Regions from separate parts of the Paenibacillus sp. EB106-05-06-XG162 genome, predicted to be linked through region 3. Evidence: riboswitches for the same ligand, from Rfam matches in the RefSeq annotation. Region 3 holds a riboswitch; each other region holds the start of a gene.
The links. A riboswitch is a leader RNA that binds a small molecule or an ion and turns the genes downstream of it on or off. The one in region 3 is predicted to bind cyclic di-GMP.
Positions count from the first base shown of each region.

Region 1: it holds a riboswitch for cyclic di-GMP, as region 3 does, so the genes downstream of both, AC3WU2_RS29635 (non-ribosomal peptide synthetase) here and AC3WU2_RS07730 (IPT/TIG domain-containing protein) in region 3, are expected to answer to the same signal.
Region 2: it holds a riboswitch for cyclic di-GMP, as region 3 does, so the genes downstream of both, AC3WU2_RS17855 (MucBP domain-containing protein) here and AC3WU2_RS07730 (IPT/TIG domain-containing protein) in region 3, are expected to answer to the same signal.

Region 1 covers NZ_JBYTDT010000027.1:28,046-38,451, reverse strand. Annotated here, with positions in the region: partial or broken gene ybdJ (two-component system response regulator YbdJ) at 1-40, shown strand, start outside; gene AC3WU2_RS29670 (sensor histidine kinase) at 37-1,053, shown strand; gene AC3WU2_RS29665 (decaprenyl-phosphate phosphoribosyltransferase) at 1,343-2,260, shown strand; gene AC3WU2_RS29660 (HAD family hydrolase) at 2,288-2,917, shown strand; gene AC3WU2_RS29655 (EamA family transporter) at 2,905-3,234, shown strand; gene AC3WU2_RS29650 (EamA family transporter) at 3,224-3,541, shown strand; gene AC3WU2_RS29645 (DUF6080 domain-containing protein) at 3,577-4,881, shown strand; gene AC3WU2_RS29640 (copper amine oxidase N-terminal domain-containing protein) at 5,050-5,532, shown strand; cyclic di-GMP riboswitch class I at 5,631-5,723, shown strand; gene AC3WU2_RS29635 (non-ribosomal peptide synthetase) at 5,814-10,406, shown strand, end outside.
Region 2 covers NZ_JBYTDT010000008.1:84,455-94,860, reverse strand. Annotated here, with positions in the region: gene AC3WU2_RS17855 (MucBP domain-containing protein) at 1-963, opposite strand, end outside; cyclic di-GMP riboswitch class I at 1,034-1,120, opposite strand; gene AC3WU2_RS17850 (ABC-F family ATP-binding cassette domain-containing protein) at 1,649-3,199, shown strand; gene AC3WU2_RS17845 (SRPBCC domain-containing protein) at 3,300-3,758, opposite strand; gene AC3WU2_RS17840 (DUF6597 domain-containing transcriptional factor) at 3,892-4,698, shown strand; gene AC3WU2_RS17835 (DMT family transporter) at 4,710-5,624, opposite strand; gene AC3WU2_RS17830 (hypothetical protein) at 5,718-6,584, opposite strand; gene AC3WU2_RS17825 (CcdC protein domain-containing protein) at 6,749-7,222, opposite strand; gene AC3WU2_RS17820 (ATP-binding protein) at 7,351-8,607, opposite strand; gene AC3WU2_RS17815 (threonine aldolase family protein) at 8,756-9,847, opposite strand; gene AC3WU2_RS17810 (cation diffusion facilitator family transporter) at 9,989-10,406, opposite strand, start outside.
Region 3 covers NZ_JBYTDT010000002.1:412,532-422,937, reverse strand. Annotated here, with positions in the region: gene AC3WU2_RS07730 (IPT/TIG domain-containing protein) at 1-1,477, opposite strand, end outside; cyclic di-GMP riboswitch class I at 1,477-1,560, opposite strand; one part of gene prfB (peptide chain release factor 2) at 1,788-2,822, opposite strand; one part of gene prfB (peptide chain release factor 2) at 2,824-2,895, opposite strand; gene secA (preprotein translocase subunit SecA) at 2,941-5,448, opposite strand; gene hpf (ribosome hibernation-promoting factor, HPF/YfiA family) at 5,737-6,285, opposite strand; gene AC3WU2_RS07710 (cold shock domain-containing protein) at 6,540-6,737, opposite strand; gene AC3WU2_RS07705 (class I SAM-dependent methyltransferase) at 6,948-8,162, opposite strand; gene AC3WU2_RS07700 (glycosyltransferase) at 8,183-9,883, opposite strand; gene AC3WU2_RS07695 (tetratricopeptide repeat-containing glycosyltransferase family 2 protein) at 9,978-10,406, opposite strand, start outside.

The DNA of each region.
Region 1 (10,406 bases), on a different contig from region 3:
CGGGGAAGGGTATCGCCTCAATACCTACAGAAAGCCATGAAATTAAAGAAGAAATACCAGCTGCTGTTATTGTCCGCCATTGTTAGCGTGCCTTTGCTGTTGTTATCGATTGGTGTGTTGATGAGTGTTATTTATAATTCCGTTTTTAAAACGAAAAATGAGCATATTCCATTTCATGCTTCATTTGCCTACCCTGTTATGTTAGCCGTCTTTGTTGTATCGCTGGTGGTGTTAGCCGTCCTATTCTCGAAATCGATCAGTTCGTTGCTGAGCAAAATAAATATATTGAACCGAGCCATCCGGAATTTAGCTAGCAATAACAAGATTCCGAACAAAATAGAGGTTCATAGCGATGATGAGGTGGGGGAGCTCATTCGATCGGTCAATTTATTAATTGAGCGAACCACTTATCGCGAATTAGAACTGAAACAGCAAGAGGCAATGAAGAAGGAGCTGCTCAATAAATTAAGGCATGATATTAATACGCCATTAACGGCTGTGCGCTTGCAGCTATTTTATCTGGAAGGCCAACTTCAAGACCAGGCACCGATTCTTGAGTCGTTATATCAACAAATCCAGTATATATCGGAATTAACCCATGAAATTCATTTGCAGTCTACGGATACGTTAGAGAGTTCCTATATTTTACAAGAAGAAGTAAATATACATGATGTACTGGAGACAATGGTTCAGAAGTGGGGCTATTTGTATAGCATGCATGAGATCGAGCTTCTCTTTCATCCGGTAGATCAAGATTTGATATGGAGCTGCAATCCTTTATGGGTTCAAAGGCTGTTTGATAACATTTTGCAGAACGCGCTAAAACATTCAAAAGCGACGAAACTCGAGGTGAGCATCGAGAATGGCGTCGTTACGATCCGAGACAATGGGATTGGTTTTGATAGAAATCGCAGCCGAGAGGGGCTGGGGTTAAAAATCATCGAGGATATCGCGAACATGCTCCAGATCCAATATACGCTGCAATCGAGTGATGGCGGGACGCTGTTTAGTGCACATCAGATAAAAAGAATTGGTTGTATGGTTAATCCATGAACAATTCGATGAAAGTAGACTAAATCCGTTTTTTTGATCGTTTTTTATATTTGCGAAGCCCGAATACTTCCCCTAGGGAATGTATCGGGCTATTTAATTATCAGTAGATATTAACGAGAGGATCATTGTCAGATCTGAAAATAAGTCATCACGGATTTCTATATCCTAAAAATAGGTAGCTCATACAATAAAAATGGTATAAAATAGTGTTTAATGTCATTTCGTGTAGAAAATATTGTAAATAAAAACAGATGTTGAGAAGAAAACTTATGACCAAGGATGATTATCAATGCAACCCACAAAGCCAAATGTTGCACATAAAGAACTTCGTATGAGGGACTTCAATATCATAGAGCTCTTATTTATGCAGCTAAGACCAAAGCAATGGAGCAAGAACCTTCTTATCTTTGCTGCCTTGTTGTTTTCCTTCGAAAATATGAATTTGTTGTCTGTTGTGAATACGATGCTAGGATTTTTTCTATTCAGCTTCATCTCAGGCTGCGTCTATATTCTGAATGATTATGTCGATAGAGAAGCGGATCAGAATCATCCGATTAAGAAACATCGTCCAATGGCATCCGGTGCACTAGACCCTCATGTTGCATTAGCGTTCGGTGCGATTCTATTGCTTGCATCTCTCATCACATCATTCTTTCTAAATCCGTTGTTCACCGTGGTATTGATCATTTACTTTGCTATCAATGTCGCTTATTCTTTCGTACTCAAACATGTTGTTATTATTGACATTATGGTCATTGCTGCGGGATTTGTGCTGCGCGCCATTGCAGGGGGGCTTGTGATTCATGTCTCATTCACCCCGTGGTTCCTGATCTGTACGCTGCTGCTTTCCTTGTTTCTCGCGATTGGCAAGCGAAGACACGAATTGTTTCTACTGCAAAATGATAAAGGAACGCACCGTAAAGTGCTGGATCATTATTCATTTACATTATTAGATCAACTGAACAGCATTGTCACCACGGCTACGATCATCAGTTATTCCTTGTTTACCTTTACGTCTGGACGTACGATCCATTTGATGTGGACAATCCCATTTGTTATTTACGGAATCTTCCGGTATCTCTACCTCATTCACATTGAACATAAGGGAGGCTCGCCGGATAAAGTGTTATTTGAGGATAAACATATCCTGATCACGGTAATTTTGTATGTGGTTAGTGTGGGATGTATTATAGCATTTTTAGAGTGATTTTATTAGAAAATAGAGGGAATGATTATGCACAAGAAAGTGGCGATCTTCGACATTGATCATACGATCATAAAAAAAGATTCGATGTTTCTATTTGTTTGGTTCGGCATCCAAAAGAGGCCTATGGCAATTTTGAACTTGTTCGATATCGGCATAAAGACAGTGTTATATCAACTGAAGCTCCTGCGTGTGGAACGTGTAAAAGCATCTTATTTTAGCGCGATTCGTTATATGAAGGAAGTTGATTTGGAAGATTTCTATGATAAGGTATTGGTGCCTCTTATATACCGAGATGCATTAGATGAGATTAAAAAGAAGAAGGAGAACGGCTATCATATCTTGCTTGTCTCTGCTTCACCGCATGCCTATGTGAAATACTTCAAGAAGCTGCCTGAGGTAGATGGTGTGATCGGGACCGAACTTGTGCAACAGCAAGGATGGTATACCCCCTTTATTGAAGGTAACAACTGCAAGGGGGAAGAGAAGGCGGTACGAATTGAAAGGTATTTAGAAGACGCTGGTTTTCACATTGATTTTGAACTGTCTTGTGCGTATTCCGACTCGCTATCAGATTTACCAATGTTTCGATTGGTGAAGAATAGATACCTCATTAATCTGCAAAGTCCGGGTCTGGAGGAACTTCGATGGAAAACGTAAAGTTTCGTCATATGGGGAAAGTCTTGATGATTCTATCCGCATTTCTTACAGCCACGGGACAGCTTTTTTGGAAGTGGGGACACACGAATCTCCTTTATGTGGTGATTGGTTTCCTGTGTTACGGGTTAGGTGCTGTGTTCATGCTCAGAACTTTTGCGTTGGAAAAGCTCTCTGTAGCTTATCCCTTAATGTGTACGAGTTATATCTTCGCGTTGATTTACGGCGATCTTTTCCTAGGAGAAGATATTACCTTGAAGAAGGCGGCGGCTGTGGCCCTACTTGGGATTGGGGTGACGTTAACATCCTATGAGAAATGAATGGCTTATCGGCTTACTTCTTGTCATGACGTTGATCGGGTCGCTAGGTAGTGTTTTTTTTAAATGTTTCACGGTGAAGAGAAAGCTTATCTATCTTCTGGTCGGTTTGCTACTCTACGGTCTGGGGGCACTGCTCAACATTTATCTCTTAAAAGAACTTCCGTACACCCTGGTACTGCCGGCGAATGCATTAACGTTCATCTGGACGCTATTATTTGCTAAATGGATATTCAGAGAGACGGTCGGGGTCTTTAAAATCGCGGGAGTCGCTTTCATTGTTTCTGGTTTAATTTTATTGATCGTGTAATAAAGCTTAAAATCTATCATGATGGGTGGATAGTTATGGGATTTTGGGGTTTTATATGGAACAACAAGAAGGATAATTACAAAGCTTTGTGGTTGTTTATTGTTTTCTTTCTCTTTTATGTGGTTAATAATTATCCATTTATTGAATATATGAAGCATAATACGGCAGGACTCGTAGGGCATAATCCCTTTTACGGCGCACCATTTATGCTGAATTTGTTCAATTTTGATCCGTCTATGTACTATGGTTCCAGCAATACGTCGATTGTGCATCCGTTCTTGAATTTTTTAACGGGACCTTTTACTTTTATTGCGAACCATTCCTTGGGGAATTTGTTTTTCTTGCTGATCCAGTCAGTTATTAACGCACTTAGCGTGGTTATGATCTATTATTATCTACGGAACATGGGCCGTGAGAGCGATACATTCCCTCTACTCTTTGCTGCCTTTTTCGGGGTCAGCTCTTATAATTTGTTTACGGTACTGGTCCCAGATTCTTATCCCTATGCGCAGTTTATTATTATTCTCTCAGTATTGTATCTACAATATTATCGCGTGTATGCGAAGAATGGATTACTGTCTAACGCTTCACTCGCTTTGGCTAACTTTGCTGTTACCTCGACGAATGTCGTTCCATTCCTAGGGGCCGTCTTCTTTAACATTGTTAGAAACGATAAAAAAACAGTGCATAAGTTTATCCGAATCCTATTGTATTTTCTACTCATGGTCATTGCTGTTACGCTATTACAGTTCCTATTGTTTGATGGACATTCGTGGGTCAATAACTGGTTCCGGAGCTTAAGTCATAGTGGATTCAGCTACGTGTCCGTATTCTCATTTAGTCAGCATTGGAAGGCTATCTATATGTTGATTGTAAGCCCTATCTTGACACCTGACATCGCATTGATTGATCCGGGTATTGTGGCATTTGCGACTGATCTGATGCGTCCTTATCCTTTCTATGTGCATGTCATCGGATTAACCATCATTGTGCTATCCGTTCTAGGATTTATTAGGGGTAAGAAGTCTAGGGAATCATGGGTACTGGCGACCCCCATTCTTTTTGCTATATGTCTTCATTTGATTGTTGGTTATGGTCTTGCTGCGTTTAAATATGATATGTACTTGTATGCAGGACATTATCTATTTGCCTTCTTCCTACTCAGTGCAAGCTTCGTTATGCAGATCCGTCATGGATTCATGAGAAAAGTATGGATCGGTATTATCCTGGTGTTTATAATCGTAACCCTAAGTAACAACATCATCAAACATATACAGACTCTAACGTATATTGAAAAGTCATATGTGGAACTGAACGTTTCCAACACGGGGAAGAAGTAAGACTAGAACGGCGTGCTATGCGGATCCGAGCGGAAACGGTCCGAACCGGGTACAAGGACAGCGAGGAGTCTTCGGCTTCTTTTGTTATTAATTGTTTATCATATTAATAATTTATAAGACAAAACGGGAGCTTGCTATCGGCAGCTCCCGTTTTGCTTCCGGAGAAAATTGCGTGCGCTGACGGATCCGGCATGGCTTGTTTCTGCTTATGATCCGAAGACACGCATTGTGATGTTTCATACGAAAGATAACAAAATTCCGGTAAAATTGCGGGAAGGGGACAAGAAGGCAACCGTGAACGGCAAATCCGTTCCGATTGACGCCGCAGTCGTGAACAAGAACGGACTGACCTATGTGCCGCTTCGGTTCATCAGCGAGACGCTTGGCGCTTATGTAAAGTATTTCGCGCAAGACAATCGTGTCATCGTCCGAAAGCCTACGGGCCAGAAAGCATATGATACGCTGATGCACGGCGATCTGACGGAAGCACGCAAGATTGCGTCAAGACTGTCAAAAATCTCGGGGGATGCGCCGCCTTTAGAGCATGGTGAAGGGTATCATCATTTTGGTTACACTTTCCCAGAAGGAGAAGTTCTACGGTTTATCTTCGATGATGCCGGATACGACTATGGTTACTATGATAATTCTTGAAAATGCATTGAAAAAAAGTGAAACATGTTGAAAAATGAAAATATCATAGTAAAATAGAATAGGTACATTGTACTAAAATCAAAACCTCTTGAACACAAATGAATAACGGGCAAATCCGTCGAAAGTCGGAGACGCAAAGCTATAGGGGCTTACATGAACAGTTATTGTTGATCAGCCAGCCAGCTGCCGAAAGTGTACTTGTTATTTCGTCAAACAACTCACCTTATTTCGGTAGAGTTGTTTTTTTGTGCTCAAATAGGGTTCAACGCAGAAGGAGTGAAATGATGTCTTTGATTCTAGCCAATATGGACACCGTACAGGAACATTGGCATAACAAATGGGAAGGTGTGGATAATAAAACATTTCTTGTCCCGGACTCGAAATCGATTGACCGCGTGAACGTGTCTACCATCAGACGCTCATTCCGGGAAAAGTCATTGCGCTCAATTCATCAAGCTTGTGATTCGGCGGGCGTAGATTTATCCACTGTATTGTACTCGTCATGGTCTATACTTCTTCATCGCTATATGCGTACCGAAGAGATCACATACGCTGCATTTTTACCTGATGAGGATAAGCTTATTGTTGTTCATATGAATATGGCTTCCTCGCATGCAATGGATGCGCTGGTGAAGCAAACCCAGGCCGTCATGAATCAAGAACGGCCGTTTTCAATGTCGCTTGGACAGCTGCAGGAGATGCAAGAGGAGACGGGATATGTACTGCCTTCCAATTCGGTAATAGGCATAGGGAAGTCGATCGAACTCTCGCATCGTGCATTGCTGCAAGAAAGCGACATTCGGCTTCAATTCACGGTCGAAGCCGAAACGATTGAAGTGGAGGCACTTTATCGGGAGTGTGCGTTTGGTAGTGCAACGGTTGAACGTTTACTCCGTCATTTAGAGAATATTTTGGTGTCGTGGTGCAACGAGCCTCATGCGGCGGTCGAATCGATTGATATCATGGACGCCGATGAGAAGGAGCATATCCTGAAGGCATTTAACCATACAGAGCAAGACTTTAAGGCAGACACGACCATTCATAGATTATTCGAGGAGCAAGTAGACCGAACGCCGGATCATGCAGCTGTAGTATGCGGTGAAGAGACACTTACCTATCGACAGCTTGACGAACAATCCAATCGATTGGCTCGAGTCCTCATGGGGCAAGGGGTACAGCGAGGGGACATCGTAGGGATTATGTCCGGCGCTTCGAAGCAGATGATCGTCTCGGTCCTCGGCATTCTGAAGGCAGGGGCGGCCTATTTGCCAATCGACCCGAATTACCCTGCGGAACGTACGAAATTCATGCTTGAAGACAGCCAGACACAGGTGCTGTTATTGACACCGGACATTCGCTCCGAACTGGCTTATGATGGCCCCGTATTGGTTGTGAGCGACGATCTGCTTGCGGGAGAATCTGTGGAAGCTGTTCCTGTGTCGTCCAGTCCGACAGATCTCGCGTATATCATTTATACGTCCGGGTCGACCGGAACGCCCAAAGGCGTCATGGTCGAGCATCGTTCGCTCGTGAATTTGGCATGCTGGCACCAGCAGCATTTTCGTGTCACGGAACATGATCGGGCCACCAAATATGCAGGCTTTGGCTTCGATGCTTCTGTGTGGGAAATATTCCCTTATATAATAACCGGGGCGTCGCTTCATATTGTTCCCGAAGACATTCGGCTTGACGCCGAGGAATTGAATACATATTTCCATCAACAAGGGATTACGATCGGGTTCCTGCCGACGCAGCTGTGCGAACAGTTCATGGAGCTGGAGAACACGTCTCTGCGCGTGCTTGTCACAGGCGGCGACAAGTTAAAGACGTATCGTCCTAAGCGTTATGAGCTTCACAATTGCTATGGCCCGACAGAAAATGCGGTCGTTACGACCTCGCATCAGGTTACGGCATTGACGGACAACATCTCCATCGGCAAACCGATCGATAACACCGAGGTGCTCATGATGGATGCAGCGGCCAACCTCCAACCGATCGGGATTGCGGGGGAACTGTGCATTAGCGGCACAGGGCTTGCTCGGGGCTACTTGAACCGACCGGAGCTGACAGCGGAGAAATTCGTTCCGCATCCGTTCCGCGCGGGGGAACGCATGTATCGGACCGGGGATCTAGCTAGATGGCTTCCGAACGGAACCATTGAGTTCTTGGGACGCATCGATCATCAAGTTAAAATTCGCGGGTTTCGAATTGAAATCGGCGAAATCGAGCAGCAGCTTCTCCAGCATGATGCGGTTAAAGATTGTATTGTCATCGCGCGTGAAGATCAGAACGGGTCCAGCTATCTATGTGCGTATGTGGTCGCATCGGAAGCATGTACACATCAGGAACTGATGGACTTCCTAGCGGTAAGGCTGCCGGATTACATGATTCCGCCGCGATTTGTGACCCTGTCCAGTCTCCCGGTCAATGCCAATGGCAAAGTAGATCGGCGTGCGCTGCCAGAGCCGGAGCGCGAGAACGTACGAGCGGAACACGTGGTGATGGAGAACGAGACAGAAAGAGCGCTTGCTGAGATATGGCATAAAGTACTCGGGATTGCGAATATTGGTCCGGATGAACGATTCTTCGAAATCGGCGGCCATTCGCTGCAAGCGGCTTCGCTTCGAGGGCTAATCGAACGACGGTTCGGCGTGCGTCTGCTCATGGCGGATGTATTCCAATATACGACGATCCGAGAACAAGCGCGTCAAATCGCGGAGCAGCAAGGGGATCATGCGGTTCGTTCCGCGATTGAGCCTGTCCCTGTATCTTCCCATTACCCTGTCTATCCAGCGCAAAGACGTATGTTCTTGATCGAGCAAATGGAAGGCGTCGGGACGGCATACAATACGCCGATGCTGCTCCGTATCGAAGGCAAGGTTGACGTGGTCAGGCTGGAGCAGACGTTCCAAAAATTGATCCAACGCCATGAAATGCTGCGGACCTCTTTCCAATGGGTTGGCGAGGAGATTGTGCAGACCATTCGGGAGCACGTTCCATTCCGATTGTCGATGTTGACCGCCGATGAGAAGGAAGTCGCGGGGATGATGCGTGCGTTCGTGAAGCCGTTCAAGCTGGGCGAGGCCCCGTTGATGCGCGCGGCGTTCGTCGCTTGTGCAGACGATTTGCACTATGTGATGCTCGATTTCCATCATATTGCCGTTGACGGCGTGTCGCTGCATGTGTTTTTCGAAGATTGGAGCAAGCTGTACAGCGGAGAAGTACTGCCTACGCAAGCCGTTCAATTTAAGGATTTTGCGGTGTGGTACGGACAGCAGGACAATACCCCGTTGCGTCATACGTTGAGGGATTATTGGAGCTCTGCATTGGCGGGCGAAATTCCGATTCTACAGCTGCCCACCGATATGAAGCGGCCGGACATTCAGAGCTTCAAAGGAAACACACTCTCGGTTCAATTGGATGCATCATTGACGGAGAAATTAAAAAAATTAGCTTCGGACTCCGATACAACAATGTATATGATATTGCTTGCTGCCTATAATGTATTGCTCTTCCGCTATAGCGGCCAAGAGGACATTGTTGTGGGCGCACCGTTCGCTAGCCGGACCGAGAGTGAAATGCAGACAATGATGGGCATGTTCGTTAATACGTTGCCACTTCGGAGTTACCCGGATAAGCAGAAGTCTTTTGCGGCATTTTTACAGGAAGTGAAGGCATGCGTGATCGGCGCCATCGAGCATCAGGAGTATGAGCTGGAACTGATGCTTCGCGACTTGAACAACCCTCGCGTTCCAGGCCGGAATCCGCTGTTCGACACTTTATTCGTCATGCAGAATACGGGCCGTACCATCCCTTCGATGGTGGGGGCGGAAGTGACGGCTGCACCATACGTGGATCCGATTGCCAAGTACGATTTGATGGTGGATGTGACGGAATTGGACACGACGGTCCATATCGATTTCCAATATCGTACGGATCTGTTCAAGCAGGAGACTGTGGAACGCTGGAGCAGACATTTTGCGCGCATTCTGGAAGCGGCTGTTACGTCAGGTGACATCAAGCTGTCAGAAATCGCATTGATGGATGAGAAGGAAATACATGAAGCGATGAATGCTCGCAACAACACGGTGGTTCCATATCGCAAGGAAGCGACGATTCATCAATTGTTCGAAGAGCAGGTGCTGCGGACACCGGATCATCCAGCACTGGTATTCGGAAGTGAGCATCTCACTTATGCAGAGCTGAACGAGAAGGCGAATCGTCTAGCTGGAACGTTGATGACTAGTGGCGTTCAGGCCGATGAAGTCATTGGACTAATGGCTGACAGGTCGCTAGAGATGATCATTGGACTTCTCGGTATACTCAAAGCCGGTGGAGCTTATGTTCCGATTGATCCCGAGTATCCGCAAGATCGCGTGAATTATATGTTAGCCAGCAGTGGGGCGAAGCTTCTGCTCACGCAAACGCATTTTACCGGAAAGACAGCCTTTGAAGGCGAATCGCTATACTTGGATCAACCAACCGCATATAGCGAGCATACAAGCAATCCGCCAAGCCGAAGCGGGGCTGATAATCTGCTATATGTTATTTATACATCCGGAACGACAGGGCAGCCCAAAGGCGTCATGATCGAACATCGGAATATGGTGAACCTGATTCATTATGAATACACAGAGACCAATGTCGATTACAGCGGCAAGGTGCTTCAATTTACAACGTTAAGCTTCGATGTATGCTCGCAAGAGATTTGGTCAACCTTGCTAGCCGGAGGGACGTTATGTCTCGTCACGAACGATACGCGCCGCGACGTAGGCAGATTGCTGCAGGTGATTGAAGAGGAAGGCATTAATATCCTGTTCATGCCTGTATCCTTCTTGAAATTCATATTGAATGAGAAGGAATACGCAGATCGG
Region 2 (10,406 bases), on a different contig from region 3:
CATGTCGCCCATTGGATCAATGACTTTCGCATTCTGTGCAGCGTAAGAAATCTTACTGGATAATTCTTTAAAAACCTTCTCTAAATCAGAACTCGTAGATGCGTAGTAACCACGATTCTGGCTATATTTCAGTACGTTTGTCGCGTTGCTGTTGTTCCCTACTTCAAGTCCGATGGAATAGATATCAATATTGGCATCTTTAGCTAATTTAGCTTCAGAGACTGTACCTATACCATTATTATCAACTTTATACTTATTTTTCCCGTTTCCTATCGAATAGCCATAATCATATAACAAATAATCGTTACCATATCCAATAATGTCATTGTAGTTAAAATCCTGAAGCGCTTTGGAAAATGCATTGCCTTCAGACCATGTATAATCTACAACCTTTGATGCCTCAAAGCTATACGTTGGTTCTCCATCGCTTAAAAGAACAATGACTTTATTATCCGCTTTACTAGACTCCAACAGCGTTCTAGCACGGTGAATCCCCGCTTGAATATTCGTACCACCATTAGGGGAAATGGTTCCGATATCTTTCTTTAACGTTTCTTTCTGCGAGACATCCTTAAACCCCGAAACATCTGTTACGTCTCCCGCAAAAGATACAGCAGCAATTCTTGTTGCCGAATCTTTGATAAGTAATCTGTCCACGAAACTCTTTGCAGATTCAATCGCTTTGGACATCCGAGTCCCTTTCATGCTACCGGACCGGTCAATCACCAAAACCACGTCCGAACTACTCTTAATGTTCTTTCCTTCAACCGTTAGGGTTACTTTCCATTCCCCTGGCGTGCCTGTCGGTTCGGCCTTCTTCGTCAGATTGACCGCGCCTGGATTCGGCCAGACCAGATCGTTCGAAGCCGCTGCAGAGCCCGTCGATAACGTACCAGGGATGAATCCGGTGAATACGGACAAGATGAACATCCATGTCACTACAAGTCTAAAACCTCGTCTCATGTCTACCTCCTATTAATATATTATTTCAGCTCCTTGGAAACGCAAAAAAGTCCGGCTGCAATAACGATGTAATTGCAGCTGGACTATCATCGGTCAAAGACCATTAGACTCCGAGGCTTTGCGACCTAACCTTTCGGTTAGTGTGCCGAAATATATAATTCTAGTCGTTGCAGATGGACACTATGTAGGTCTAAAGTAGGATAAAGGAACTATTTACATTGACTAATATATGCTACTTATAGAAGCAAAGTCAATTGATTTTGGGATTCTTGAATCTAAAGTTATTTTAAACTACGTGATCCTTCGTTGGTTGACTCATCTGAAGAGAATTGCATATACTATAGAAGTAACCAATAAAATCTAACGCATGAGGTGGAAAGGATATGGAAATTTTGTCGACTGTTCTTAGAAGAGAATTACCTTAACACGGGAGAAGTCTGCCCATTTTTACCGTTAAAGTGAATCCGAGAACAGTAGATAAAAGCCAATCCCTTTCTTACGAAACCGATATGATCGTGGGCGAGGTGTATTCACCTCGTCTTTTTTGTATATACCACCATAGAAAAATAACGATTTCATCGTTCATACAACCATGAAGTGTTTCTTATGAAACAGAAGATTGCGAATTCTGCTGTTCTCTCGATTCAGCCGTAGCACAAGCTAAATTGAAAAGGAGAGAACACAAGTGAGTTTATTAAACATTGAAGAAGTTACCCATATGTACGGAGATAAATTGAATTTTCGGGAGATCAGCTTCCGCCTGCTGCGCGGAGAGCATGTCGGCCTGGTCGGCGGCAATGGTGCAGGGAAATCCACCCTCCTCCGTCTGCTCGCAGGCGAGATTTTGCCAGATGCCGGGCGCATCGATTGGATGCCGCAGATCAAAGTAGGCTATCTGCAGCAGCATATTCATTTGCAGCCCGGCACGACGATTGCAGCCTATCTGCAAAGCGCATTCGCGCATTTGTATGCGATCGAACGGCGCATGCTGGGCATGGCCGAGAACATGGCCGAGGCAGACAACGATCTAGACACCCTATTACGGCAATACGGCGACCTGCATAGCCAGCTTGAAGACTCGGATTTTTATCAAATCCACGCTCGGATTGAAGAGGTTGCTGCGGGACTTGGCATTCTGGATCTCGGCATGGAGCGTGATGTCAGCAAGCTGAGCGGCGGCCAACGAACGAAACTGTTGTTAGGCAAGCTGCTTCTTGAAGAACCTCATGTATTGCTGTTGGATGAGCCGACCAACTATCTCGATGATGTGCATATTGCTTGGCTGACTGGGTATTTGAAGAGTTATGAGCATGCATTCATCGTCGTATCCCATGATGAGCATTTCCTCAACGAGATCACGACGGTCATCTACCATCTGGAGCATCAGACCTTGAGGCGATACCCAGGGAATTACAACAATTTTCTGAAGAGTCATGAATTAAGCCGTCTGCAATTGCAGCAAGCTTATGAGAAGCAGCAGCAGGAAATTACACGACTTGAGAAATTCATCGATAAGAACCGTATTCGTAAAGCAAAGCAAGCGAAGAGCCGGGAGAAAATGCTCGGGCGAATCGAGCTCATCGATAAACCTACAACCGGACCACAGCCTCGCTTCAGCTTCGAGGTGCGTCAGAATCCTGTGAGCCATGTCATCACGGCAAAAGGCATTCAAATTGGCTATTCGACCCCGTTGATTGCCCCTGTCAATTTGGAAGTGAAACGCGGGGAGAAAATTGCGATCATTGGCCATAACGGGATTGGTAAATCGACCATGCTCCGCACCCTGCTAGGCCTCATGCCTCTGCTTAACGGTACTCTCCAGGTAGGGGATAACGTGAAAGCAGCCTATTTTGCCCAGGAAAACATTGCATCCGATCAGACACCCCTGGAACGGCTCTTAGCCTTCCGGACTGATCTAACGCAGCAGCAAATTCGTAAGATGCTTGCGATGCCCGGTTTGACCGAGAAGCATATCCGGCAGCCCCTTCGTCATCTGAGCGGCGGGGAACAAGCCAAGGTGCGCCTATGCGAGCTGATGCTTACGGATAGCAATGTGCTCGTGCTCGACGAGCCGACGAACCATCTGGATGTGCGAACGAAGGATGCCTTTCGCGAAGCGCTTAAAGCCTATCCGGGCACGATCCTGCTCGTATCCCATGAACCGGAATTCTATCGAGACTGGGTTACCCAAGTATGGCGTGTGGAAGATTGGTGCCGTGGTGCAATAAAAACGTAATCGATCATAGAGAACGAAAACAAGAAGAACCTGTGCGAATCCTTCGTATAAGAAGGAATCCGCACTGGTTCTTTGTTATGCAGGCCACTACAACGTCCTTTTACCAACCGAAATCGATCGTCTCTCCCGTCTCGCAATACGTCTTCAAGTTACTCAAAATCATCCACCACGAGCTCTGCGTATTATCGTAGGACGGATGCCCCTCTGTCCATTCATCATTGATCAACGTGAACTTCGTACAGTTGCCCACGGTATCAAGATTGAACGTAATTCTGGACTGGAACTCTGCATGGTTCTCACGATAAGACGGACCTGCGTGCTCCGTACTGCTATACGTCTTATAAGGCTCGTAGGCAAGGACTTCACCGTACACATGAACGGTCTCATCCCCATCCGCACCCGGTCCGATATAAGCATAACGGCTACCAATTTCAAATGTAGACTCTAATACGCATCCGAAGAAGAGCTTGCGCGTATTCTCTGGGACGAACATGGCATCCCACACCTGCTCTGGGGTTGCTTTAATATACAATTCATACTTCAATGGAATTTCACGCATTCTTTCGTTCCTCCTTCGATTTTATGCAATACATGTCAAGCGCATAACTATGCTAATATGATTATAAAACGTAATTATGCCCAAGTATTGTAAAAACGCGACAAAATGCACGCAGGAAAAGGAGCGGCTATCCATGAAACCCGAAATTGTAAAACCCAGTATGGGCGTATTGAATTTATCCCGTGGGACACATAAATTTCAACTGACAAGGCATGAGCCTTCCGAAGATATCGGCCAATTCGTGAAGCATTTCTGGATCGTCAGCTGGGATTTAACTGAACAAGCTCCCTACTTGCAGGAGGTTGTACCGAACCCTTGTGTGAATCTCGTCATTGAATCGAATCGAAGCGCAATTTTCGGTGCTGCAAAGCAGAAATATACGTACCACTTAGAGGGCAAAGGGGTCGTATTCGGCGCCAAATTCAAGCCCGGAGGATTCTATCCGTTCATTAAGCAACCGATCTCCGAGCTCGCGAATCAACCGATGCGCATTCAAGATGTATTCGACGTGGAGATCGGAACGTTAGAGCAGGAGCTGCTCACGCAAGTCAATGAGTCCGATATGGTCCGTCTAGCCGAACAATTCATTCGCCCAAAGCTCCCGCCATGGGACGACCAGATCGAGTTCATCAATCAGATCATCGACCACGTAAAGATGGACCGCGAGATAACGAAAGTGGACGAGATTTGCGATCTTTTCCACCTGAATAAAAGAACGCTGCAGCGTCTCTTCGACCAATATGTCGGCGTCAGCCCGAAATGGGTTATCCAGCTCTACCGATTGCAAAATGCCGCTGAGACGATCGAGCATCAGCCGCGCCTCGATTGGTCCGAGCTCTCCACGGAGCTAGGTTATTATGATCAGTCGCATTTCATCAAGGATTTTCGCTCGATCATTGGTAAGACGCCGGACGAGTACGTAAGGGAGCAGTTAAAGTGAAAAACCTTACTTCAAGAAGTAAGGTTAGGTGCCGCGGTATCTTTACGTTCCAGACTAATCCAGACCAATCCCGCGGCCATACATACGGCGCCAGCTAGCTGCCAGCCTGAGAATGATTCGCCGAAGAAGAGATAGCCCGCCGTAACGGCAGAAGCCGGTACCACATAACGGAAGAAATTCGCGCGCGCCGCGCCGACCTTGAACATACTCGCATTCCAGACAACGAAGGAAATGACCGTGCAGATCAGCACGTTATAACCAATCGCGGTATAGTGCGTCGCTGTCAATGCGCTCCAGTCCACTTTGCCCCAAGAACCAAACGTGAACGGAAGCATGCCGATTGCTCCGAACAGGATCATCCATGTACTTACCCGCAGAGCAGAATACCGTTTCATAATCGGCATGCAAGCCAGGTTATAGAGTGCCCCGAATATACTCACACCCAGCGCTAGACCATTCCCAATCATATGGTTGGAGGACAAATCGAGTCCTTCGCTTCCCCCAAGAATTATGAAGCATACGCCGATAATCGCTGCAATGCCGCCTGTCACGAGACGAGAGGAAATCCGTTCTTTCATGAACAAAGGCCCGAACAACGCTGCACAGATCGGCCAAGGTGCTACGTTCAATAGCGATGCGTTTGCCAGCGTCGTATATTTGATCGAGTACATAACGGCGATCTCGAGCCCCGTCACCCCTAGAAGTCCAATGACAGCGAGCTGTAGTGCCACTTTCACCGGGATACCGATACTTCCTTCCGTCACCTTCAGCAGTAAGAAGAAGAACGGCACGGCAAGCCCGAAACGGAGAAACGTGAAAAGTATCGGATCGAACGTCTCCATCGCCTGCCTCGATACCCCAAAATTCTCTCCCCAAATGGCCGCGACCAGCACCAACCCAACGTAATGCACCCATTTCCTATCCATATAAAATAGCTCTCCCCCATCGCCGTTCATCGACTAATATCATCCATCTACTATGCAGTGTGAGGGACAATGGGAGAAATTTCAATCTATTTCTCATTTCAATGAATGTACAGCTCTCTTCTTATTCACACTAGTCCCCTTAACCGCTTCATAAAACACAAGAACGCCAGCTGCTAACGAGACGAGGAAACATGAACCAGCGAGCAACGGATACAGCGACCATTCTAGAATAGGCTGCCCTTGGAAGGTCTGCCAGCCCATCGCAACCAATCCGAGTATATAGGCGATTCCCGTGATATGGATCAAACCGCTACGCGCCGAAGATTTCCACCGCGTCTGTTCTGTGAGCCAAGCAACGAATGGTAACGCTTGAAGCGCATGGAACCCTAGCCCATGAAGCCAGATAATATTCCCACTGCCACCAATGAATCGTCCGTTATTCACGGAAATCCAAATACCCGCAGCGAATGAAATGAGGACCGCGATCATTGCATATCGAATGCCGAGCACAAGCTCGGGGCGCTGCTTGTAAATTTTGGACCGGAAGTAGAAAGCTGCTAAGAACAGATAGAACAACACGAGCAGCAGCGCAACAATAGCGAACCCATTGCCAACCATCCGATCAAAGGCTGAACCGCCTAACACGAATCTTGGATTTACCCCGCGGAAGTTCTGTATTGTCTCTGCACCATAAGAGTAGAGCGCCAGCAGAATATAAGACCATCGGAAGATCAACCTCCCTCCCTTAGACATCCCTGAGAATGGAATCAACGCGGCTGTGGAGATTATGAATATGCCTATCGCTGCATTGAAGGAGAAGGCTTTCGACACATCCCCGTGAGGTGCCACCTCTCCTCCGAATAGTAAGGTCCATCCCCCGCATATTCCCGCGAGCAGAAACCCAAGCAAACCTACGCATACCAGCCATTTCTCACCTTCAAAAAATTTCACTTTTTGCATTCCACACTACACTCCTCGCACCGTTTTTCTTGATGGGATTAGTGTATCGCATGAATGTATTTCCAAAAATATCCTACAGGCTAGAATTCACCCCCGACCGGAGATGGATCTTATCACTGTCTTCAGACGTAGAAAAAGAGTGCCCTTGGGCACCCTTCTTGGAATTATGCAGCAATCGATTTCGATCTCACGTTATGGAATTTAACGAAACATACCACTCTCCAGCAGACAATGTAACTGAACGTCATGAAGTTGAGCAGGAAGCTCAAAGTTCCTGGATCCACACCCTTCACGGTTGCAATCGCAATGAAACGCAGCGCGAATATCGTAATGAGCAGCAGGAACATGTACTTATTTCCTTTGATAAAGGTGTTACCTGCTTCGCGCACTTCGAAATTGGTCGTTAGAATAAGCGGGATGGATAACACCATTCCTGCAAGGGCTGCAATAAGCAGCTGTTCGCTCTGAATATGAAGACTCGGGTCGAGAAGCTGAAGCATCGAGGTGCTAATATAGAGGATCGGCAGGACTAACGGAAGCCCTGACTTGGCAATTGGTGAGTTCATCCCACGCTGCAGACCGCGCAAAATAAAGAAAAATATGATCATCGAAATAAACATAGAATTGATTGGACTCATTTGAAAACCACTCCCTCAAGGATTCGATTTGATAGTCTTAGTATCTCGAATTTGAGGCGTCGCAACCAGTGAAATATGTAATTTGATCAAGGTTACAAAAGTCACCTCATGCATGTGACGAACGAATCTTAAGTGATCGGGAACAGCAGGACGAATTCTGTCCCTTTGCCCATTTTGCTGCGAACATCGATCTTGCCGTTCATCTTCTTAATCATACTAAAGGCAACGGTCATCTCCAGACCCGTTCCTTTCTCCTTCGTACAGTAATACGGGGTGCCGAGTCTCCGAATCTGCTCTGCGGTCATCCCGCCCCCTGTATCACGCATGCTAATCTTCGCGTAATCATTCCACGGACACACTTGCAGCGTCAGCATACCGCCTTCTTGCATCGCTTCAATCGCATGCTTGCCAATGTTAAGCAGGGCCTGCCGGAATTTATAACGATCCCCTGTAATATAAAAAGGTCTCTCCTGGGCGGGTATGACATGAATCTTGATCTGATTGTAATTCCCGTACGTTGTCAGCACATTCGATAGATACAAGAGCTCATCTTGAATATGCAATTCTTCCGTAATCCCGGGATCGGGCTGCGCCAATGCGAGGTAATCCGTAATGATATGCTCCGTACGATCAAGCTCCTCAAAACAAATCTGCTGATACATCGTCTTCTTCTCGTGGTCCAGGTGATCGGAGCCGAATAAATGAATGAAGCCCCTCACTGCAGTCAGCGGATTCCTGATCTCATGCGCGACAGACGCCGCCATATCACCGACGATCTTCATCTTCTCGCTCTTAATGACCTCTTCCTGCATGTAGAAATACTTGTTCAGGGACTCAATCAAATACACGTAGAAGGCGACGATGACAGCTTGTAAGATGTAGGTCTGCAGAATCGTCCAAGGCTTGATGAACAGAATCTCGAACTGCCCAATCCATGTGAAGTACACGGTTAACGTGAGAAATTTAATCAGGAGACTTAAGCAGACAGCTACCCCGATTTTGCAAATCGTTTTCATTCCGTCAAAGATGCGAAGCGACAGCATCACCAACACGAAAGTAAGCATTAGCGAAAAGATATACGCCCAATCATGCGGACTTTCGTTCAAGAACCGATAACCCACGATCGTTAGATATAATAAGCCCGAAACAGACAAACCGCCATACAACGAGCCTACGGCTAGCGGAATCGACCGAAAATCATATGTAATGCCATTTAGCGTTACTGGAAAAGACATCGTCAAAACAATGGCGATAGCAAAGAGTATATAGATCAGGAAGCTGTATAGCAGGTTCCGTTCTTTTATTTTATATATATAGGGGTACATGACGAGTGGAGTAAATATGATGAAGATGTTCAGGATAAAGTCCTTGAAGTAATCAAGCATAGAACGCCTCCAACACATATTTAGTATGGTATTAGTAGAAGAATATCACGAATGACTTACGGTGAGAAGATGAAATTGTCGAATAATGTATTTTTGGGGAATGAGAAAAAAGACACCTGCTCGGTGTCCTTCTCCTTAACGAGATGACTTACAATTCCATCATCTTCTTATCCAGCCACTGCAAGGCTTCCTTCAACCGTTCCTTCGGCAAAATCGCGTAACGGTCTCCAACACTCACCTCGTAAGCGCAAGACGTATCCCCTGCCTCTACGAGATAACTCGTAAGTCCGACACCCGTCTCTTCGTAACACTGAATTAATAACGGTTCAAGCTGATGCTTGGGCATATCGATATGCACATGAAACATGTTCGACACCGGTTCCACTGGCCTTGTGGCAATACCATGGCAAGCATTATAGAGCCCTGCCAGTGCCTTGGCATCTTCATGATACTGCTGCATCTTACCGACACGCTGCTGGAAATAATAATCGGCACTGAGGATGTACGGGTATAGACTGATCAGGTCGCCGCCATGTCTTCGCTTCCACACTTTCGAGGTGTCGATAAAGCCGGAATCCCCCGCAAGAATCGCACCTGCAATACCGCCAATCCCTTTGTAAAAAGAAATATAGACACTATCAAAAAGTGAACTAATCTCTGCAGCCGAGCGACCATAATACGGCATAATCTCGAACAAGCGAGCTCCATCCATATGCAGCTTAATGCCCCGCTCCCGGCAATACTTCGAAATCGCTTCAAGCTCTTCGTAAGCCGGCAATTGACCGCCAATCTCGCGCTGCGGAAGTTCGAGCAGCAGGCAGGAGATCTCTTCTGGCATGTTCATGACATCTTCCAGACGAATCAATCGGTCTTTGTCTGCGAGCAGGATCGGCTCGATCCGGTGTAGTTCCCGGAGCGCGTCATTCTCATGGATCTCCAGATGAGCTAACGGATGATAGGCTACCTTGGCAACGCCACGCTGATCGCACCATATCCGCAAGGCAATCTGCTGCGCCATCGTACCGCTCGGGAAGAATACGGCCTTCTCTTTTCCTAAGATATCAGCCATTTTATCTTGAAAATCTTCAATGATCTTACCCGAGCCGTATCGATCACTCTCAAGATCTCCATCGATCTGATCCAGCACGGTGCGTAAATTCTGCACGATCAGGTCCCCATGACCTGGAACCTTGTATACCGTCTGACGAAATGCTTCAGCTAGAGCGGATTGTTTACTCATCTTTCCTCAACTCCTCTTACCTCATAATCATAATCTAGCAATATAGCTCAAGTATAACGCAGATGCCGCAGCCAGATCACGATAGATTTTCATGCAAAAAAGCCACATCAGATGGATATCCGATGTGACTTGAATGAACGATTAAACTTGCATCTCCCCATGATGGACTTTCGAGGTCTCGATCTGGATCGTTGTATGTTGGATTTTGAACTTCTCTTCAATCAGATGGATCGCATCTTGCAGAACGCGCTGACCATCCTGATCGTCCTCGATAAGCATATGGCAGGTCAAGGAATCCAAATTCGATGTAATCGTCCAAATATGAAGGTCATGAACATCAATGACCCCTTCAATCCGTTCCAACGTTTCCTTCACTTCATATTGATCCACCGTAATTGGGGTGCCTTCCATCAGGATATGCACTGTATGCTTAATGACGCCCCACGCGCTGCGCAAGATTAAGAGGGCGACGACGACGGAAATAATCGGATCGGCAATGTACCAACCGAACATCCACATCACGATCCCAGCTAGAATCGCACCGACAGAACCGAGCGCA
Region 3 (10,406 bases):
AATAATTGCCTTCGATCAAGACAGATGTTCCACCTGCCAACGGCCCATTATTAGGCTTGATGGAGGTTACAACAGGAGCAGCCTTATAAGAATAAGGTATCGTAGCCATCTGATTATCCGTATTCTTTACAGTAACTGTTACTGTTGTTGCAACTGTACCTGCTGGAACTGTTGCAGTAATTTCATTTTTACTAATGACTTTGATATTCGTTGCTGTACCCGATCCAAATGTTACTGCAGCACCTGGTCTGAAATTATCACCCTTAATCGTTACCGTCTCTCCACCTTCAGGTTTACCAAAGTTCTGCTCGATCGAAGTAATGATCGGAGCAGAAAGCTTCACTTGTACAGAAACTGATGGAATCTCCTTTTGACGTGCTGCCCCAGCATAGTCTTTATATGTGATAATCGAAGCAGTTGTCGAAGCCTGGAAAGTACCTGCCTTGTTCGGGTCTTTCGGCTTAATCTTATAAGTAAACGATAATTGACTATTCTTTAACTCTTGGAAATTCCATGTTAATACGTTCCCATTGACCGTAGGTTTCGGTATATTTGAATCATACGAACCGGGAACAATATCGAATTCAGGTGATACAATGTCAGTTACTTGAACATTGTATGCACTTGCCATACCTATTTCCTTAACAATTGCTGCATAAATTTCGCTTAATCCTACTGAGCCTAACACAAAATGATGGTGAGCAGATGTCGTTGCCATTTCCTTCAACAATTTATTTGGCCCGCTCGTTGCAGGATCCTCATCTTTTTGAAGTAACGCAATTGTATAGAACACAATCCCTGCATCCTTTGCAGCCTGCGCTTTTTCCTTTGCATACTCGTATGCCGTACCTTTTGGCTCGGTTGCATCACCATCCGTCATAATGACGATAACCGGTTGAGCTTCCGGGCGATGGTTCTCAAGCTCCTTAATCGCTAAATCAATCGCATTTCCTGTTGCTGTTGCTCCATTTGCTTCAATGGATCCAATATAGCTCTTAGCAGCTTCTTTATCAGTCGTCAAAGGGAGTGATTTTGTTAAGTTTGCAGAACTAAAATCAACAACCCCAACGCGATGTTTAGTCATATCCATTAAATCGACAAAACCTTTAGCCGCATTCTTAGCAGCCAACATCTTATCTTCACCATGGTTGGGTTGGTAATCCGGCTTCATACTACCTGATTTATCAATGATCAAAATAACGTCATTCGGCATGACAACATTCACCGGAGGAGTCCCCTGGATGTTTAGCTTTACTTCCGCCTCCTGTTCTGTTGTAATTACCGTTGGATTTACGGTTTTCGATACGGTCACATAATCATTTGCAGCCGCATACGAAGTCGTTTGATAGGGTACCATCATCAACACAAGAAGAAGTACCATCATCATATTTACCTTCTTAAAAAAAGATTGCATACTTATCCTCCTTTTATTTTTTGCAATATAAAAAACAACAGCAAATGCCATTGTTTCTATCAAGTTGGAACCTGGCAATCTTTCAAATTTTTGAAAGACCCATGGCTTTGCGTCACTGCATCACTACAGTTTTGCTAACTTTTTCGATTGTCTTCGTTCCTGAGTCCTATTTTAGAATGGTACTTAGTGATCGAATAATAGAATAAAATTACACTTCAGTATTATTATCGGTTTTTTTTACAGATACTTTATGGGCAAATAGTAAAAAATAACTATTAATATCAAGAAATTTATAAAAATAAATAAGAATCGTATTTAAGATAGAAAAATCCCACATCAATAAGATGTGGGATTTTGATTATTGTTCTAATCTTTATTCGTGCCTAATCTGATTGCGTAAGTATCCATCTATAAAGGCATCCAGATCGCCGTCCATCACAGCTCCGACATTTCCTGTCTCCACTGCCGTCCGATGATCTTTAACCATACTATAGGGATGGAATACATAGGAACGAATCTGACTTCCCCAAGCGATATCCGACTGTTCTCCACGAATTTCATCAAGTTGCTTCCGTTGCTCCTCGATCTTACGCTCATATAACTTGGAACGAAGTACGGTCATTGCCCGCTCACGGTTCTTGATCTGTGAACGTTCCGTCTGACACGTTACGACGACGCCTGTCGGGATATGCGTAATCCGAACAGCGGAATCCGTCGTATTAATGTGCTGACCACCCGCACCACTCGCACGGTACGTATCGATCTTCAAATCCTCTGTTCGAATATCAACTACGACATCATCTGAAATCTCTGGCACAACATCGCAGGATACGAAAGAGGTGTGGCGGCGACCCGATGCATCGAATGGCGAGATCCGTACGAGACGGTGTACGCCCTTCTCTGCTTTGAGGTAGCCGTATGCGTTGAAGCCCTTGATCAAGAGCGTTACACTCTTGATCCCTGCCTCATCACCCGGAAGATAATCGAGCACTTCGACTTTGAAGTTCCGCTTCTCGGCCCAGCGAGTATACATCCGCAGCAGCATTTGGCCCCAATCTTGGGACTCTGTACCACCCGCTCCCGGGTGCAACTCAAGAATCGCGTTGAACTTGTCGTACGGCTGGTTCAGCAGCAGCTGAAGCTCGAATGTCTCCAGCTTGCTCATCAGGCCCGCCACATTAACATATAGCTCTTTCGCCAAATCTTCATCCTGCTCTTCTGCCGCAAGCTCGAGCATCATCGTCGTATCTTCATACTCTTGATTCAATGATTGATATTGATCGACGGCCGATTTGACCACGTTGAGCTCAGCAATAATGCCTTGGGCACGCTCATTGTCGTCCCAGAAGTCGGGCGCAGCCATTTTGACCTCGAAATTCTCAATCATCTCTTGCTTCATATCTAAGTCAAAGAGACCCCCTAAGGTCAGATAATCTCTTTGCAATTTCGCGTAAATCCTGTTTCACGCTTGGTTCGATCATTCCATCCACCTCATCTGGCTTCACATTCGTCGTTAGACGGGAAGATTACTTCCCGTGGCACTGCTTATATTTCTTACCGCTGCCGCATGGGCATGGATCGTTGCGTCCGATTTGCGGCTCGTTATGCACTGGTTGCTTCGTCGCAGGTTCGCTGCTGCTGTTCGTCGAAATTTGGCTCTCTTCCACGACAGCCTGACGCTCTTGGTTGCGTTCTACTTGTGCTTTCATGATATACGTCGCCACATCCTGCTGGATTTGGCTAATCATCTCATGGAACATTTCGAAGCCTTCAAACTGGTACTCGCGAAGTGGATCCGTACCGCCATATGCACGTAAGTGAATCCCTTGACGCAGATGATCCATCGCATCAATGTGATCCATCCATTTGCTATCTACGGCGCGAAGCACGATAACCTTCTCGAACTCACGCATCATTTCTTCGCCCATAATTTCCTCACGTGCTGTATAGCGCTCTACAACAAGACCCATGATGAATTCCACGATCTCTTCTTTTTCCTTGCCCCAAATGTCGTCTTTCGAGATTTGGTCGGCTTCGAGGAGCGTGTTGTTCGCCCATTCTACCACTTCATCCAGTTCCCAGTTCTCTGGGATATCTTCCGAACAGTGCGCTTCGACAATACGTTCGATGGTCGGCTTGATCATATCGAGCACAATTTCACGAATATTATCGGAGAAAAGAATCTCGCGGCGCTGCTTGTAAATAATCTCACGCTGCTGGTTCATCACATCATCATACTGAAGGACAATTTTACGAACGTCGAAGTTGCTGCCTTCAACACGTTTCTGAGCGGACTCAACCGCACGTGTAATAAGACGGCTCTCAATCGGTGATTCCTCATCGAAGCCCAGACGATCCATCATACCAGAGATATTCTCTGCACCGAAACGTCTCATAAGCTCATCTTCCATCGACAAGTAGAATTGCGAGGAACCTGGGTCCCCTTGACGTCCCGCACGACCCCGGAGTTGGTTATCAATCCGACGGCTCTCATGGCGCTCTGTACCAATAATATGCAACCCCCCAAAATCGGAGACACCTTCACCTAATAAAATATCCGTACCACGGCCAGCCATGTTCGTCGCGATCGTAACGGAGTTCGCAATCCCTGCATCCGAGATGATCTCCGCCTCTTCCGCGTGGTATTTCGCATTCAAGACTTTATGCTGTACACCTTTGCGCTTCAGCATTTCCGAGAGAAGCTCAGAGTTCTCGATCGAAATGGTACCGACAAGCACCGGTTGCTTATTCTTATGACGTTCCACGATTTCATCGACAACCGCTTTAAACTTACCCATTTCTGTCTTATAGACGACATCCGGCATATCCTTACGAACATTCGGACGGTTCGTAGGGATCTGAACCACTTCAAGACCGTAGATTTTCTTAAACTCTTCTTCCTCAGTCTTCGCTGTACCTGTCATCCCTGCGAGTTTACGATACATCCGAAAGTAGTTCTGGAATGTAATCGTCGCAAGCGTCATGCTCTCGTTCTGAACATCGAGATCTTCCTTCGCTTCAATCGCTTGGTGAAGACCATCGCTGTAACGACGACCTTGCATGATCCGGCCCGTAAATTCATCGACGATCAAGACTTCGCCATCTTGAACGACGTAGTCAACGTCACGACGCATGATCACATTCGCTTTTAACGCTTGTAACACGTGATGATTCAAAGTCACATGGCTTTGATCGAACAAGTTCTCGACTCCAAATGCTTTCTCTGCCTTCGCAACACCGGCATCCGTCAACGCAACGGATTTCACTTTAATGTCTACCGTGTAATCCTCTTCCGCCGTTAAACGACGAACAAATCGATCCGCAGCAAAATACAGCTCCGTCGATTTCGCGGCTTGTCCTGAGATAATGAGCGGTGTTCTCGCCTCATCGACGAGGATGGAGTCCACTTCGTCAATAATACAGAAGTATAGTGGGCGTTGAACCATTTGCTCGCTATAGAGCACCATGTTGTCCCGCAAGTAGTCAAATCCGAACTCATTATTCGTTCCGTACGTAATATCGCAAGCATACGCAGCCTGCTTATCTTCATGACTCAACCCGTTCAGGTTAACCCCAACCGTCAAGCCAAGGAATTCATAAATTTGAGCCATCAAGGCACTATCCCGCTGTGCGAGGTAATCATTGACGGTGATGACGTGTACGCCTTTACCGAGCAATGCATTAAGGTAGACTGGCAAAGTACCTACGAGCGTCTTCCCTTCCCCTGTCTTCATCTCTGCGATCTTGCCTTCGTGAAGGACCATACCGCCGAGCAACTGTACATCAAAGTGGCGCATACCGAGCGTCCGAATCGAAGCTTCACGCACCACGCAAAAAGCTTCTGGCAATATGTCATCTAGCGTTTCGCCTTTTTCAAGACGCGCTTTAAATTCCTCCGTTTTCGCTTTCAACTCTTCGTCCGAAAGCGTCTTGTACGTCGGTTCCATTTCGTTGATCTGGTCAACCGTCTTCATGAGGCGTTTCACTTCGCGCTCATTCTGGTCGCCAAATATCTTTTTAACAAGTCCTAGCATGGGTAGACCCCTTTCGTATTTCGTACAAACAGATGGTTTGCAATAAATTGTAACAGTTTGTGGGTATTGTCGCAACAATCGAGTATGGACATTACGTATATACTTACGCGCTAACAGGTCGGATTGTTTCGAAAACTTTCCATCAAAAATATTTCCATTCTGTGTATATCTTAAAATTGTAATTCCTATGGGCTTCCTAAAGCTAGAAAAAGCCTGACTCCCCGGGAGGAGTCAAGCTTTGTAATTCACTTCAATGTATATTCATTTCAATGTTTGTTGATCCTATGATTAGTCTTGCTCGATCAAGCCGTATTTACCATCATTGCGACGGTATACAACATTCACTTGATTCGTGTCCATATTGGAGAAGACGAAGAAATTATGTCCAACCATGTTCATTTGCAAGATCGCTTCTTCCACATCCATCGGTTTCAATGTAAATCGCTTCGTACGCACCAGCTCAAGGGTATCCTCTTCATCCTCTAGTGCAACTGCTGTGGAGCCTCCATCAACGATTAGGGATTTCAAGCTGCCCTCTTGACGGAATCTGCGGTTTAATTTGGTTTTGTGTTTACGAATTTGACGCTCTAACTTATCAATTACGGCATCAATCGAAGCATACATGTCATCTGTCTTATCTTCGGCGCGAAGCATCAAGCCTGGCAGAGGAATCGAAACCTCAATGCTATGTTTGTCCTTGATTACGCTCAATGTAACATGTACCTCAGAGGTAGGCGGCACTTCAAAATACTTTTCCAATCTACTTAGCTTTTTCTCTACATACTCTCTTAAAGCATCTGTCACTTGGATATGTTGGCCTCGAATGCTGTATTTCATAGGGCACTCCTCCTTTGCTTAGCTATATTATAACACAGCTCTGAGCATACTTCAAAATTCCTTTACAATGAAAGTGGCGTAGTTGTTTCCTTTGATGGGCGCTTGTCAAAGACTGTTCAGAACTATTACAGAAGTGTTGCAAAAGAAGTTCTAGAAGTAACAAAAAAACCCTAGAACATGTCTAGGGCTTTCTCTAGCTAAACTATCGATTTAACCATTGAACCTTATGTAGCTCGGCATCAATGCCGGTATGATTATAATTTAATTACGTTAGCTGCTTGTGGTCCGCGAGCACCTTCAACGATGTCGAACTCAACGGATTGACCTTCTTCTAAAGTTTTGAAGCCTTCAGATTGGATCGCGGAGAAATGTACGAATACGTCCCCACCATCAGCAGTTTCGATAAAACCATAACCTTTTTCTGCGTTAAACCATTTTACTTTACCTTGCATTCAAATACATTCCCTTCGTCTTCAAATGAAAGTGGAGTACGTCCACAAGGTTGAATATACCACCGTATGGAAGCGGTGTCAATGATTTTGCAGGAGTTTTTGTAAGCGGTGTCATCCAATTCCTATCTACACATCAAAAGATTAACATTACCTTCGATAATCTCGTAGAGCAATGTCCCTGTTAACCAACGCATCCCAAGTAATTAAAACTTAATTGAATTCGGTTTCCGTTCTAAGCTCCCCACTCCTCGCACTCTTCTTTCTACATACTGCAACTACATACATGGGCTGTGCATCCTTTACCTCGCTAAGAGGGCTTAGTTGGGTACTTAATACTGCATCTTGCAAAATAGGCGTAGAACTCACGCCTAACTCCCGAGCTTTCCTCATAACTTGTGTATAGTATGTATTCGCATCATTAATAAATGATTGACCATATAAATTTACAATATCATATTCTTTTAAAAGTTCACCTACAAATTCCACCGTAGTATATTCAAATTGATGATGAGGGTTCAGTGGCCGTTCATTAAAGAATATGCCTGGATTCGTAATTGCTCTATTCGGAGTGGAGACTAAGAATAGTCCTCCATCTTTCAGAACCCTAGCAGACTCTTTAATCCAAAATGCACCATTATCAATATGTTCAATCGTCTCAAAAGAGACTACCATATCAAAGGTACCGTCATTGAATGGTAAGTCATTAACGTTACCTACTGCGAAATCCACACTCGTTGAACCATAGGTTAAACGAGCACTCTCGACACTTTCACTAGAAATATCCACGCCCATTACATAATGTGCTCCAGCTTCCTTAATCATCTTACTTCCGTATCCCGCACCACTGGCGGCATCCAAGACAATTTTTTCATTAGCAAAACTGCATGCTAACTCATATCGTGCTAGATGTTCTTCGAGCACATTATTAAACTGATCTTTTACTGTTTTGTTGATTACCAATCTTTCTCCAGTAAACAAGACATCATTCTGTTCAATGGATAATATATTATCTTCTTGACCACATGTTAAGTTACTCCTCAAGCGCTCAAGAAGTTGGACTATTTCTTCATCGTTATCTTTTAATTGTGTTGCATAATGAAGTGCTAGTTCGTATTCATTACATTGTTCAAGAAAACAGCTTAAATTCATTAACGTATCTCGATTAGTATCGTCATACAATAGCGCCTGTTGTAGTAGTGGGAGAATATTATCATATGTTCTAAATTCAAAGCTCTTGATTGCTAATAGATTACAAATCGCTACTTTTTGGATGACATAATCATTAATAGTATTAATCACATCATCTATTCTAAATATCCCTTCAGTAACTAGAGAGATCAACTTATTAGCACTCTCTTCTAATTGTAATTCTTGGTCAATGTAACTTAATAGTTCGTGTAGCTCACCTGTCTCCATCTTATCCATTATCCACCCTCCTAGAAAACTTATTTTTGAAACTCGCGTTCTTGAGCTAACTTTTCGATTAATTGCAAAATAGTTGCATCTTTATTCGGTATATACTGAAGCCATTCGATTGCAAGGTCATAATTCTCTAAGTGATACATCACGAGTCCTAAATTAAATAAAGTACTAGAGTTCATTTCATCTATCTCAAATGCTTTATTAAGATAGGGTAGCGCTTGCTTTGTGTGACCACGATCTATCAGTAGAACTGCCAAATAATTCAGTAGTGCATCTGTCTGACTAGTAGCGCTCTGAACAATAACGTCTAACACAACATCATGGTCGTAATTAAGTAGTCGTTTTGTATTGGTCTCTATATCCTGTTCCTGAATCAATTGATTAACAATCTGTTTAATTTCACTACTTAAATCATATTTTTTAAAAGTCATTAAGTACTTCTCGATCATATATTGTTTCTCAGGAATTTGATGATTTACATGTTTCAATTTCTCAATAAATGTTTTATCAGTATCCGATATACTTGAGGTTACTCCTACTATACTAGTTTGCCCCCAATCAGATGAATTCATTATTTGATCGCAATCTTTATAAGAGAAGTAACGAACTACATCTCTTCCCAAATCATCTCTTAGAAACCTGTCTATTATTCTAAAATAGTGAGTATTAGGAACTTCAATTAAAAGCCCACCATATGAATTTAATAACTCATAATAGTGTGAAACCTCCCGCATTAAGTCAAAATCTAACGGATCACTAATAATAATGTAATCGAAATAACCTTTCTCATACTCATTTGAATTGATTGTAGCCACAAATTTAGCTACATTAGCTTTATGAACATCCGGTTCTTCACCATGTAGTTCTGCATCTGGAAAACGATTGCGGATTTCTGCCAAGTTTGCTCCTAAACCACAACCAATCTCTAGAATGCGAAGTGATGATGAATGAATGGGCTTTATTTGATTTACTAAATTATAATTTATTTCTGCCAACCCATTAGGATCAATTGACCATTTTTCGTAAAACTTCTGTTTATTGGTATTTAACAGTTTCAAATAACCGTTAACATTCTCCCTAAATGAAGTGCTCCCAAAATGATGGATAAAAGTATCCTTACATAACATTAATTTATATCCCGCCAATCGAATGCGCAGGCAATAATCATCATCTTCATAATTACCTGGTGTAAACCTCTCATCTAATAAACCTACTTGACTAACTACAGATTTTTTTATAAGCAAATTATAACCAATTAAGCGTATTCGCTCTTCCCATTTTTCTGGATCCGAAAGGTTAAATTCAGCAGCAAACTGATGCATCTCCTCTACTGTATTATATGGCACAGAGATAGATTGATAATTCGCACAGTTGTTGGTCACGGAACCTACAGCCCCAATACTTTCGTCACTATGAAGACAACGCAACATATTATCCAGCCAATTTTTCGTAACAATCGTGTCGTTATTCAACAGTAGAATATGATCACCTGTCGCTAATTCAATCCCCTGGTTACATGCTTTAGGGAATCCTAAGTTCTCAGTATTAAACACTGCAAGAATATCTTCTTGTTGATTTAGCCAATCAACAGTACCATCTGTCGAGTTATTATCGACTACAATAATCTCATAATCAAGATGGTTGGTATATCTACGAATACTTTCAATACAAAGTTGGTTATATTTCAGCTTATTAAAAGTCGCAATGATGATACTTGTCTTCATAATGATCCCCCGAATCCATGGTGAGTAGAACTTAAAACTATATCGACATTTTTCTATATTTTAGTTAGCATAATCGGTTCGATAAAAATATGTACTAAATAATGCTTAGTCGATTAATCGCCGGTTGATAATGATATACCGCTGATTTCTTATAATACTCTACGGCCTTATCCATCTTACCCGTAACTTCATTAAAAACCCCTAGGTTATACAAGGCTTTAAAGCTTCCCGTCCCGATGACATTGTCGTACTTCTCGTTTTCCCCTATTTCCAGACAACTCAAATAAGATTGTTCTATTCGAGAGAGATAGGCGATATACTTCTCCGGATCACTTAAGATAAGATCCAGGAAGAACACGCCACTAACAAAATGGAAATCAGCATAGTCATATAAGTGGATATGTTCCCGCTCAATGACCTTCAACCCCTCTTCCCAGTTTTGGGTTGCAACGATTGCATATATATAAGCTACAATTACATTCGGAGCATAAGCTTCTTTTCGTGTTAACAACTCATAAGCTCT